DNA from 3 places in the Bradyrhizobium sp. STM 3557 genome. Region 2 is predicted to be linked to each of the others. Evidence: predicted binding sites of a transcription regulator. Region 2 holds the regulator's gene; each other region holds the start of a gene.
The links. Region 2 encodes LexA, which represses DNA repair genes until DNA is damaged. Its sites were predicted from a motif close to TGTTCNNNNTGTGTTCNG; they were not measured.
Positions count from the first base shown of each region.

Region 1 (4,314 bases), 1.9 Mb from region 2:
TCGAGAGCGCCTCCTTGGACAGCTCGATATGCGGAATGAATGTTCCTCGCAGCACCTCGTTCAAATCGGGCCTGGCAAGAACCGCCGCTCCTGCATACGCGAACAGCGCCAGCGCCAGCCAGCGAAAGACATTCCGGATCAGCGTATAGGAGCCGAAGGTCTGGAGCAGAAAGATGAGGATCGCAACGCCGACAACGGTCAGGAAGGGCGAGACAGGCAGGAAGATGTTCACCGCCGCAGCCATGCCGGCGAGGTCTGCGCCCGCCTCGATCGTGTTTCCGATCAGCACGCCAACCAGGGCGGGCCATAGCACCCAGCGAGGATAGTGATCCTTGACCAGTTGAAAGAGCCCCTTGCCCGCAACCTGTCCAAGTTTCGAGGACAGATAAACGATCGCAAACATCATCGGAAACGTGACGGGCGCAGTCCAAAGCAGGGTCAGGCCGAACTTTGCGCCCGCGCTGGCATATGTTCCGATTGCCGAGCAATCGTCGTCCGCTGCACCGGTGACCATGCCGAGCCCAATGGCTCGAGACCATCCCTTATTCTGTCGAGGCGACGACGTCATCGACTTCCGCTTCGCAACTGGCAACACGTCCACGCCGCTTCTGTCGAAGGCGCGGGACCTCAATCGATCTGGAGAACGACGACATCGAGCCGGTACCCGCATCTGTCACGTGCAGAGCCGATATCGACGCAGGGCGCTATGCTTTGTTCCAAATCGAGCGCCAGGGCTGACGGAGCCGAAAGCGAGTTGGTCCGCCTTTTGTGAGGTGGCTGAGCTGCAAACCCTGCGGAAACTCTGCTAGACCGGCATCATGAAGAAGATCGGGTTTCTCTCCTTTGGGCATTGGACGCCCTCGCCGCAAGTGCAGACACGCTCGGCTGCCGATACGCTGCTGCAATCCATCGAGCTCGCGGTCGCGGCCGAGCAGCTCGGCGCGGACGGCGCTTATTTCCGCGTTCATCATTTCGCCCGCCAGCTCGCTTCGCCCTTTCCGCTGCTCGCCGCCATCGGCGCCAAGACCAGCCGCATCGAGATCGGCACCGCGGTCATCGACATGCGCTACGAGAACCCGTTGTATATGGCGGAGGACGCCGGCGCAGCCGATCTCATCGCCGGCGGCCGGCTGCAGCTCGGCATCAGCCGCGGCTCGCCCGAGCAGGTGATCGATGGCTGGCGCCATTTCGGTTATCAGCCTGCCGAGGGCGAGAGCGATGCCGATATGGGCCGTCGCCATGCAGAGCTCTTCCTCGACCTGTTGCGCGGTGAAGGTTTTGCGAGGCCCAATCCGCGGCCGATGTTTCCCAACCCGCCCGGTCTGCTTCGCCTCGAACCCTATTCGGAAGGCTTGCGCGAGCGCATCTGGTGGGGCGCCGGCTCCAACGCGACGGCGGTCTGGGCCGCCAAGCTCGGCATGAATCTCCAGAGCTCCACGCTCAAGAACGACGAGACCGGCGAGGCTTTTCACGTGCAGCAGGCGGCCCAGATCCGCGCCTATCGCGCGGCCTGGAAAGAGGCCGGCCATGCGCGCGAGCCGCGCGTGTCGGTCAGCCGCAGCATCTTCGCGCTGGTCGACGATCGCGATCGCGCCTATTTCGGCCGCGATCAGGAGAACGAAGATCAGATCGGCTTCATCGACCCCAACACGCGGGCGATCTTCGGTCGTAGCTATGCCGCCGAGCCCGATGTCCTGATCGAGCAGCTCAGGCAGGACAACGCGATCGCCGAGGCCGACACACTCTTGCTCACCGTGCCCAACCAGTTGGGGGTCGCCTACAATGCGCATGTGTTAGAGGCGATCCTGACGCATGTCGCGCCCGCGCTCGGCTGGCGCTGAGGTGACCTCGTCTCGCTGATTTGCGCCTGAGCTTTTCAGCGGGCCGGGTTTTCACCTGGCACGGCTCCGCGATCGCCAACCAACGTCAGGATGGTTGGCTTCATCGCTCTGCCGGCGCCCGACCCGGGTCGCATCTGTGCGATGGTCGAGCTGACGGCATTCAGATCGGGCATCGCCTTATCTGGTGAGGAGGCTGCGGGACATCGGCACTAATGGGCGTCAGATCGCCCAGCGCCTTTCGCTCTTTCACGAGCCTCGCCATGTCTTGTCGCTGGCGGATCAAGGTCTCTGCGGTGCGACTGCAATCGCGGTCATGGGCGATCTCCGCTTGCATGGCGCGCTCGGTCTCCAGCATCAGCCCTCTTAAGCCACTGATTTTTCGCCGTATTTCGCTTACTCTATTGTCCACGAGAGATCCTCTTGCATTTGCCTTGTTATAGAACAAATATAGAACAAATGGCAAGACATCAATTCCGGCCGGAGGCCTCACATGAGCTATACCCAGTATCCTGATCGCCTGACCAAACCGATGACGCCCGGACAAGCCGATCTGCTTCGGGCCCTTTCAATCGAGGCCTACCAACCCAAACAATTCGCGGACGATCTGACCGCGGACGAGGCCGCCATGCGCATCGAGGCGCTGCGGCGGGAGATCGCGCTGGCGGACTCGTATTGACGGCTATCCAGACGCGGACAGACGAACGGGCGTTCTTTCACCTCGCCGGCGGCTCGCCTACATCGCTGGCAGGATTATCGGTGGATCGCTGACATGCCCCAGCAATTGTCGATGTTCGCGGTTCGCGTCTCGGCGCCGGAGGGACTGCAATACGTTCCCGACTTCATCTCGCCGGAGGTGGAGCAAGACCTCATCGCGGCAATCCGGACGCTTCCGCTGCAGCCGTTCCAGTTCGGCCATTTCGAAGGGAAGCGACGCGTCGCATCGTTCGGCTACCGGTACGACTATTCACTGCGACGGTTGGAGCTGGCCGACCCCATTCCCTCCTGGCTTGCAGGCGTCATCGCCGAGATCGAATCCTTTGGCGGGCCCACCACCGAGATCGGGCAAGTTCTCTGCACCGAATACGACGTCGGCGTCGGCATCGGCTGGCATCGCGACAAGCCGCATTTCGACAGGGTATTCGGCCTGTCTCTGGGATCCTCGTGCAAGTTCCGCTTTCGCAAGTCCAACGGCCCCTCGTGGGAACGTTTTACGCTCGATGCGGAACCGCGGTCGCTCTACATGATGTCCGGCGCCTCGCGGCGGATCTGGGAGCACAGCATTCCCGCGGTCGAAGCGACGCGCTATTCGATCACGTTCCGCACGATGCTCGATGCAGGGGCCGGTGTGAGCAGGCCACGATCGGCCCGATCATAGCGCTCGTCGGCTCGGTGTCTGCACCGGACACCACGTCACGAAGTGACAAGGTCTCATTTGCTTATCGCGCGAGCACGGCCCGCGTCCATGCGTCTCGATAAGCATGCAAGCCTTCGACCGTGCGCGATTGGACAGCGACCAAGGACGGTTGAAAGTTCGGCGCAGGCCATTTCGCGAGCAGGGCGGCGCCGCGCGCGGTCCCGGCCGCGTCGGAGCTCGCGAACACCGGCTGCGATGGGCGCAGCGCGGCCAGCACCGCCGCATAGCAGGGGTTGGCAGCAAAACTGCCTTCGACGATGAGATCGCCGCGGTCCGCACCCAGGCGCGTCAGCATCACATCGCTCATCAGCGCGACATAGAGCGTCGCCAGCGTCGGCCGGTCGGCGGGGGCAATCTCCCCGCGAATTTCGCTCCGTTGCGAGGCGAACGGCCCGCCCCCCCCCTGCCCGGCAAAGCTCGGCAGCGCCATCGCGCCCGATGCGATCACCCGCTCCAATGAAGCCGGATCCGGGCTGCCGTGCGCGCCCGCGATCGCGGCATATTCGCGCCCACCCATGAAACGACCGGTGGCGACGGGACGTCCCTCGACATCGACATTGGCCAGGGTGTCGTCGGCTGGATCGAGGCCATCGAGGCTCAAGCCGGGCGCCATCAGGATGACCCAGGTGCCGGTCGACAGCAGCGTGAACGGCTGCCGGCGCGAGGCGAGATGCGGCAGCAGCGAGGCGTTGGAATCATGGACCCCGCAGAGCACATCGACGTCGTGCCCCAGTCCCGTAGCGGCGGCAATGTCGGGCTTGATCGGTGCGAGACGACAATAGGCCGGATACAGCGGCGGCATCAGCCTGCTCACATTGAGGGCCGACACCATGCTGGAAAACCGGCCTTGCAAGGGCTCCCAGAGATCGGAATGCGCGCCGAGCGAGGTCACCTCCGCCGCTGCGACACCAGACAACCGCCAGGCCCAATATTGCGGATAGGCGAGCAGATATTTGGCCCGCGCGAACGGCTCGGCGAAATACTGCCGCTGCCAAGCCAATTGCCGGGCGATGTTCTGCCCGGTGGGCAGCGCTGGCGAGAACGTTTGCGAGAAGGGTG
Region 1 is NZ_CP120697.1:1,764,820-1,769,133, reverse strand. It holds gene P6U24_RS08020 (Nramp family divalent metal transporter) at 1-514, opposite strand, end outside; gene P6U24_RS08015 (LLM class flavin-dependent oxidoreductase) at 819-1,841, shown strand; gene P6U24_RS08010 (hypothetical protein) at 2,002-2,196, opposite strand; gene P6U24_RS08005 (DUF3072 domain-containing protein) at 2,332-2,517, shown strand; gene P6U24_RS08000 (alpha-ketoglutarate-dependent dioxygenase AlkB) at 2,611-3,216, shown strand; gene P6U24_RS07995 (FGGY-family carbohydrate kinase) at 3,278-4,314, opposite strand, start outside.
Region 1: a site for LexA is predicted at 2,279-2,296, ahead of P6U24_RS08005 (DUF3072 domain-containing protein). Genes of this name have one in related genera too.

Region 2 (4,314 bases):
GCCTGATCGCCCGAATCGATCTCGGCATCGCCGTCGATACCGAGGGCGGCCTGATCGTTCCTGTCTTGCGTAATGTCGCAGAGCGGAGCGTATCGGACCTGCGGGCTGGCCTCGACCGCCTGCGCGCTGACGCAATCGCGCGCTCGATACCCCCGGAAGAGCTACGTGGTGCGACCATTACGCTGTCGAATTTCGGGATGATCGGCGGCCGGTTTGCCAATCTGATCATCGTGCCGCCGCAAGCGGCAATCATCGGAGCGGGTCGGATCTCACAGCGGGCAGTCGCGTATCGGGGCCAGCCTGCGGTGAGGCGCATGCTGCCCTTGTCGCTCACCTTTGACCATCGCATCGTGACCGGTGGCGAAGCTGCTCGCTTCCTGGTCGCGCTCAAATCGGATCTCGAGCTGATGTCTTGAACCACCTGCCTGCCATGTCCTGAAGAGAACTCGAAGAGACGCGGCAAGACCGACGAGGTGCAGGCATGGCGGCGACTTGCGTTACGGACTCTTGTATAGTCCGCGCATGGCCGAACCCGATCCAGAGCGAGGTGCCTCGGCGGCGCCTCATCGCAAGATCATCCATATCGACATGGATGCGTTCTACGCGTCGGTGGAACAGCGAGACAACCCGGAGCTTCGAGGAAAGCCGGTCGCGGTGGGCGGCTCGGCGGAACGAGGCGCTGTGGCCGCTGCGAGCTACGAAGCCCGGAGGTTCGGCGTGCGTTCGGCGATGCCGTCGGTCACCGCGAAGCGACAGTGTCCGGACCTGATATTCGTGAAGCCGCGCTTCGAGGTCTACAAGGAGATCAGCCGGCAGATCCGCCACATCTTTGCCGAGCATACGGCAATTATCGAGCCGTTGTCGCTCGACGAGGCCTATCTCGATGTCACGGAGAACCTACAAGGCATCCCGCTGGCCAGGGACATCGCGCTGCGGATCCGCGAGAAGATCAAGGCCGAGACCGGCCTCAATGCCTCGGCCGGCATTTCCTACAACAAGTTTCTGGCGAAGCTTGCCTCCGATCACCGAAAGCCAAACGGACAGTTCGTCATCTCTCCCGAAATGGGTCCGGCCTTCGTCGAATCGCTACCTGTCGGCAAATTCCACGGCATCGGCCCGGCGACGAGCGCGAAGATGAACCAGCTTGGTATCTTCACGGGCCTGGACATGCGCAAACAGGCGCTGGAGTTCATGTGCGCCAACTTTGGCAAGGCCGGAGCCTACTACTATTGGATCTCGCGCGCCGTCGACGAACGGCCAGTCCGCGCCAACCGAATCCGGAAATCGGTCGGTGCGGAAAACACATTCCGGACCGATCTTGCCGAACTCGACGCCATGATCGCAGAGCTCGAGCCGCTGATCGACAAGGTGTGGCGCCACTGCGAGTCAGTCGGCAGTCGGGGGCGAACCGTGACGCTGAAGATCAAGTTCGCGGACTTCGAGATCATCACGCGCAGCCGATCCGTTTCTACGGCTGTCGCGGACCGTGACGATCTCGCACGCCTGGCAATCGGTCTGCTGGAGAATGCCATGCCCCTTCCGAAGGCGGTGCGCCTGCTGGGAGTATCTTTGTCTTCCCTGCTGGGCGAGAACGACACGGACCCGCAACTGGATTTCAGTATTTGACGGAAAGCCGCTCTTGGTTTCACAAGAAGGGGGAACACGGAAGCCTTGTGCTGGCCGCCGAACCGTCGTCGATTTTTGCCGGGCCAGATAGACCCGGTTTTCCTGCGCTCGATATCGTCAAAACCGGGCGGATTCACCCCAAATTAATGATTGCGGAACACATATCGAACATATAGTGTCCGTTCATGATTTGTTTCGAGTATCTTGCGGTAACGCAATTCCGGACCTTCGCAAGCGACCAGTCGCGGAGCTCGGACGACATCAACCTGGGGACTTCATCGAGATGCTGACGCGCAAACAGTACGAACTCCTGCGGTTCATCAACGAGCGGCTCAAGGAAGCCGGCGTGCCGCCGTCATTCGACGAGATGAAGGATGCGCTCGACCTGCGCTCGAAGTCCGGCATCCATCGCCTCATCACCGCACTCGAGGAGCGCGGCTTCATTCGCCGCCTGCCCAATCGCGCCCGCGCGATCGAGGTGATCAAGCTGCCCGAGCTGTCGCAGGCCGCAGGCAACCGGCGCGGCTTCACGCCCTCGGTGATCGAAGGCAATCTCGGCAAGGTGCGCACCTCCACGCCCGCGCTGGATGACGGCGAGCGGCCGGTCGCCGTTCCGGTGATGGGCCGGATCGCCGCCGGTACGCCGATCGAGGCGCTGCAGACGCGCAGCCACACGATCAGCGTGCCGGCCGACATGCTCGGCAATGGCGAGCACTATGCACTCGAGGTGCGCGGCGATTCGATGGTCGATGCCGGCATCCTCGACGGCGACATGGCCTTGATCCAGCGCAACGAGAGCGCCGATACCGGCGACATCGTGGTCGCGCTGATCGACGACGAGGAGGCCACCTTGAAGCGCTTCCGCCGCCGCGGCGCGTCGATCGCGCTCGAGCCGGCCAACACCGCTTATGAAGTCCGTATCCTGCCGCCCAACCGGGTTAAGATCCAGGGCAAGCTGGTCGGGCTGTATCGCAAGTACTAATCCCTGCGGCGGACTTGCCGTTTGCGTGCAGGCGCAGCGCGCCCCGGTGCAAACGTCAGATCCAAAGCCGGACGGGTACGATAGACTGACGAGTGCTGCTGCGTTGCCGAAGTTCGCCGGAGTTGGTCTCTCGCGGGGCTGATGCGAACTTGCTGAAACGGGGGCCTCGTTACGCCGGCCCGCGAACAGGCGGCCGTGTCGGACTGATGCTGCGTGCCGAAGGTATTTGGCGGCAGAGTGATTTTGTGCGCTCGCTTTGCCGTAGGTTAAAGCTCAAACGCTTGTGATCGAGCTAGCCTATGGTCAGCGCAGAATTGCCGTGAACGACGCGCTAGGATTACGATCGATGTCCACTCTGATAGAGGCCTGCGCCTTTCCGGGGGGAGCGCGGGTCGGCTATCTCGAACGAGGAGCGATCCGATGTGTGACTATAGCCTGCATGCTGTTGCGTCCCGCCCGGCGAAGGTGGGTGAAACGCTGATGTCGACGACGTTCCGCGGCACGTCGACCCGTGGCTTCGCGTCCGAGAGCGAGCCCGGTGTCGCGGTTTGCATGCTTCCCGGAACGGAATTGGCATTCGAGGACGACGTCAAATATGACAGCCGTTGGTTCTGGACCAAGACGGTCCGTTCGCGCGTCGCCAAGTTCAACACGCTCGAGCGCCATGTCCCGGATCGTCATCACGACGCGATCGAATTCGCCGACGGCACCCGCGTGCTGGTGACGCAACTCCGCGAAGGCCAGCGCGTCACAGTGCTGCAGCTCCCGGTGACGGGAAAGCCCGCCGACCGCAAGTCCGACGTCCCGGCTGCGACCGCCGCCGCGACCCAAACGACGACGACACCAATAAGGCCGATATCGATAACTTAAACATAGAGGCGCCCACGCTTGATGGGCCCACGTTCAGCCCTCGGCGGAAATGATGAGGTCGCCGAGGGGGAGAGCGTGTTGTGGCCGATGAGATTGCTCCGAAAAGCATTTCGCAGATCACTGCTCCGCGGGGGCTAGGTCCCAAGCTTGGTTCGCAACAGCCTGCAGGGCCCAAGATCGTTGGAAAGATCACTTGGCAGAAGGCCGGGCGCGTGGTCGAGCCCGGCCGCTACATGCATCGGTTCGGCTGGCTCACGGTGACCGCCGAGGATCTCGCGATCTGGCGCCAATATCCTCAGGCCGAGTTCACGATGCTGCAGCTTCCGAAGTCGCACCAAGATGCTCCGGCGGAGGACGCCCTGTCGGACCTCGACGAGTATCATCTGGGCACCTTCGAGCTGCCACGTACTGGCTGATAGCTCGTCTTGATGCCAATCGGCCGCGCTGTGTTTCAGGCGGCAGGCCGGTCATGGCGCATGCGGCGACGTAATCAAGCAATCGAGATATTCTCCTTGGCCAGCACGCGCTGCACGGCTGGCCGCTGCAATACCCGTTGGGCCAGACGGTGCCATGCCGGATAGCTCGCCGACATATCGAGACCGACGCGTGCGCCCCATCCATAGAACACCAGCAAATAGGGATCGACCACGGAGTAAGCGCCGGGCAGCGCCCAATCGCGGCCGTCACTGACCAGGCTTTCGATATAGGCATATTGCTCGCGGACGTTCTGTTGTCCCTTGCCCTGAACGGCGGCGTAATCGCGCTCGTCTGCGACAAAGCGGTTCGGCCGCCAGATCTGGCCGTAGGACATCGCGTGCACATTGCTGGACAGCCAG
Region 2 is NZ_CP120697.1:3,701,964-3,706,277, reverse strand. It holds gene P6U24_RS16795 (dihydrolipoamide acetyltransferase family protein) at 1-416, shown strand, start outside; gene dinB (DNA polymerase IV) at 523-1,626, shown strand; gene lexA (transcriptional repressor LexA) at 1,910-2,608, shown strand; gene P6U24_RS16780 (hypothetical protein) at 3,029-3,478, shown strand; gene P6U24_RS16775 (hypothetical protein) at 3,712-3,894, shown strand; gene P6U24_RS16770 (glutathione S-transferase family protein) at 3,969-4,314, opposite strand, start outside.

Region 3 (4,314 bases), 910 kb from region 2:
CGCCCATCGTGCGCGTGGAAGCAGGAGCGGCCGAAGCGACAGCATTGAGGACGAACGGGATTCTCCCTCGTGTGGACTCGAGGGAACGGGAGCACCAAAAGCGATGACCATTGACCCAAGTCAACACGAGCAAAGCAGGGTCGGGAATCTTTCAATGTCGGCTGGTCAACGGAGACGGTCAGGTCAGAGCAGAGCAGCACGCATTCTATCTGAACTGGGCCAAGGAGCGCATCGACGAGATGGACGCCGCGCTCACCTCGTTCGAGATCAAGGCCGATGAGGCCAAAGCTTAGTCCAAGATCAAGGCCGACCAGATCATCGCGGATCTAAAGAAGCGCCGCGACGAATTTCAGGCGCAGCTCAAGACGCAGGCGGAAGTCGGCGAAGCCGCCTGGGCACGGGGCAAGGCGGAAAAGCAGTGGAACACGTTCGAGGCGCAGATGAAGACCTACTTCGAAAGCGCCGGCAAGCAGTTTGAGCAGCAGCAGGCCACGTTCAAAGATGTTGCAGCGGTGCAGGCAAGGGCATGGCGAGAGGCGGCCGAGAAGTCTCACAAGGCAGCCGGGAAGGTTGCCGCTGCCCACACCGGCGACTTCGACGCCGTGCTCAAGCAGATGAAATCCGCCGCCTCCGAGGCAGAGGCTCGTCTGCAGAGGCTGAAACAGGCCGGCAGCGAGTCCTGGACGGTGCTCAGCGCAGCACTTGCTGAATCCCGCAAGGCGTTCGATCAAGCCAATCAGGCCGCCTGGGAGGCGTTAAAACCCTTGGGCACCAAGAGCTGAAAACAAACCCGAGCTGCCCAGGCTGCCCAGCAGACAGACGCCTGCCAGGGGAGGCGCTTGGCAACTCGTCCGATTGCCTGTGGTATGGGTATCTTTCTGTCACTCAGAATTTGAAGCGTTCGACCGAAAGGCCTGGGACCGCAATGAGCATCTTCTAAGTTGTTGATCTTTTTTTGTGTGGGGACCATTACCATCGCGTTTAGTTCACGCTCGTTTCACCCAATTCATTGCGATTTCGTTGCGGCGTTCTCGGGAAAAACTGCGGGCGCTATTCCCAACTTTGGACCACGGGATGAAGTTCGGATGGTGACGGTCACAGCTCCTTTTCGGCGAGCTCGCGAAACTCGTCAGGAACGGAACGCGAGACCAGCGCCACCGAACCGTATCCAATTGCGTCCCATCCAAAACGATCGCGGATCTTGTCGACGGCACGGTCGGCCGCCCATCGCGCCAGGCCTATCCTGCTGCCGGGGCGGTGGCGCTCATCTTCAAGCCCAAGCGGAAGTTCGAGTTCGAGATCCCAATGCTCTTCGAGATGCGACACGGAGATCGCCAGGAGCGAGATTGTCTTCTCGTCGGGGTGTTCCGCGAGCACGGCGCGCACGAGATCCCCAGCAATCTCGGCAAGGATCACGGTCGCGGAGATTGGGGCATCGAGTGTCACCGACCTGGTGGCCGAATTCAGATCTGCGAAGCGAACGCGGACCGTCACGGTTCGACCAGGCCTGGATTTGGCGCGGAGCCGAGTCCCGATCCGGTCAGCAAGGTGAAGCAGGGTTGGTCGAAAAGCTTGCTCCACGGCTGGTTTCTTTCCAATTGCCGATTGCGCGCCTGCCGATCGGGCCCGTCGGCGTGTCTTGATTTCCCGCGGATCGCTATTCCACGCGAGCGCCGCAAGTTTCTCGCCCGCCGCGGGGCCAAGCAAGCGATCAAGCGACCATTCTGGTGTCTTTGCCAGCTGCCCGATCGTCAGCACACCGATCTCGGCGAGCCGCGCCTTTGTAACCGGCCCTACGCCCCACATCAGCTCGACGGGTAGACGGTGAAGGAAGTCCAGCTCGGTGTCGGGATCGACCACCATCAGCCCGTCCGGCTTGGCCACTTGCGAGGCGATTTTTGCCAGATGCTTGGTGCGCGCCACACCGACCGAGATCGGAATTCCAAGCTCGGCCCGCACACGCCGGCGGATTGCAACGGCAATCTCGGCAGGGGAGCCGAACAGATTGGTGCAGCCCGCAACGTCGGCAAAAGCCTCGTCAATCGAGATCCGCTCCACTAGCGGCGTGAAGTCGCCGACCACCTTGATAGCGGCGTCGCCCAGCCGTTGGTATTCCCTGAAATGCCCACTGACAAAGATGATTTGCGGACAGAGCTCGCGCGCCTGCCGTCCCGGCATGCCGCCGCGCACTCCAAAGGCCCTTGCTTCGTAAGACGCGGCAAGCACAACCCCACCGCCGACTGCGATTGGTTTGCCGCGCAACCCAGGGTCAAGCAGTTGCTCTACTGAGGCGTAGAAGGCATCCAGGTCCGCATGCAGGATGGTGGCTGTCGTTGCCATCCCGATCGTTCGCCCGTGGTGTTTCGGAGAAAATTGCGAATATAGAACATAATGAGAACACCCGCGGCGAGTGTCAAGTCGAAAGAAAGAGCCTTTGCGTATTCAGCTCCGCGACCAGCGCGCCAACGACGCGTTGGGGCACAAGTCACTGGTCCGCAACATCGTTTGAGCATTGCCCTCCGAAGGCAGATGTCAAGCTGATTCCTACGAGAGCGAAGCAAAAAAGAGACTGCAGTTTCAGAGACTTAGTAAACCCGCGCGGATCGCTTCACAGCCACGAAGTTTCCGCGTAAGCACCGCGTAAGCAGCGCAGGCACCCGTAGCTCAGCTGGATAGAGCGTCGCCCTCCGAAGGCGAAGGCCACACGTTCGAATCGTGTCGGGTGGGCCAGCAGTTTCATTCAGGTCGTGCATAGGGAAGCGCGCGTGAAAAACGCACCACAACCCATCGGACGGATCAGCCTGCAACACGGCCTCGGCGGTCGTCCGGCTTCGCCCTCGCAGGGCTCGCATCTCGCGAACTTAGATTATTGATCTGCCGCTCGTAAACAAACGGACTATTGGAGGAGTGGTTCGGGCTGGCTACGACTTCGGGCTCTTGAGCCTCACCCCTTCCCCTTTTTGGTCCGCATCGAGAAATTCTATCCCGGCTTTAACCAACGCTCTTTGGACGGCCTGCACCGTACTGATCCGCGAATCTACGATGCCACCCTCAAGCCTTGCGACGGCGTTTAGGGACACAATTGCCTTGTCCGCGAGTTGCTGTTGGGACCAGCCCAGCAAGGCTCTGGCGGCGCGGATCTGTCGAGCGGTGACCATGCGATCACCATCGACACCTCTAGCAAAAGCGCCACTATGAGGTTATAAATACACCTCTTACGGGTATTATATACCCGTAAGAGAATGAGACTTTATGTGGACAACCCTTGAAAGTTTCCAAGCCGAGCCCTTCCAAGCGATCTTTCGGCGCGCGATGCCGTTTGAGAGGATGCGTCAGCAATGAACACCTCCTCATTCCCGCCGTTTAACGAGGCTCAGACCAGCCTCTCTTCTTCCCCTGACCTCCAGGACGGTAACTGTGCCGGCAAAGCTTACCGGCCACGGCCCGCAGAGCGCGTCGATTTGCGGACGGAGGCAACGGACGGCGATTCGAATCTGATCGCATTAGGCAAACAGCCTCGAAGAGGCCGTAACAAAAATCCGAAGATTGTACGATTCGGCGTCCCCAGAGAGCCATCTCGAGCTAATTGAATCCATGCTAGTGAGCCTTGAACCTATCGAACAGGCCATCATGGCGATACCGGCACGGACTATTGCCGGTCTGGGCGTAAAAGCTCGCCATGCAGCCTACGTCATTTCCGAACATTGGGATGCGCCGATTGGTCAGATCGACTGGGACGCTCGAGCCGTTCGTTCCTTGATTGAAGCAGTCTGCGACATGGCCTGCATACCACTTTCGTTAGAGTCGAACTTAGATGAAGACGAATAGTCGCGTCGTACAAATCACGCTGCTGTTCAAGCTTTGCCGATGGAAGGAGTGGAGCGAATGGGCGTTGTGTCGATCATGGCCGCGATCCTCGAAGAGGAGTTGCGAGACCGTGGCATCCGCGGGCTAACCCAACTCGATCGTGAAATGATTGTCCACAGCATGATTGAACGCACGGCCGAACTCGAAACAGACATCAAACAGCCCCATTCAGGATCTCGCCTCGATGATCAGAGCTGAGAGATTGTTGGTGTGTTTCGGTTGCTTTTCGACGTTGCGGGGAGAGAGTGTCAGTCAAGCCCCATCGAGAAACAATAGCATTTTCCAACTGGACGTTGATAGCCACGGTCTAATCCACGGACAAACTGAGGGACCGCACCTCACATCGTCGTGGGTATTGGTTGCGCGGACCTGCAACCATCTCAAATTGCTGTTTCAAGCGGTAGCCTGACTTAGCGATGCTTGACTGCGTCTCGCACGCGATGTGCA
Region 3 is NZ_CP120697.1:2,793,749-2,798,062, reverse strand. It holds gene P6U24_RS12685 (hypothetical protein) at 111-293, shown strand; gene P6U24_RS12680 (hypothetical protein) at 441-782, shown strand; gene dinB (DNA polymerase IV) at 1,096-2,340, opposite strand; tRNA gene P6U24_RS12670 (tRNA-Arg) at 2,654-2,730, shown strand; gene P6U24_RS12665 (multiprotein-bridging factor 1 family protein) at 2,922-3,158, opposite strand; gene P6U24_RS12660 (hypothetical protein) at 3,595-3,828, shown strand; gene P6U24_RS12655 (hypothetical protein) at 3,886-4,065, shown strand.
Region 3: a site for LexA is predicted at 2,383-2,400, ahead of dinB (DNA polymerase IV). Genes of this name have one in related genera too.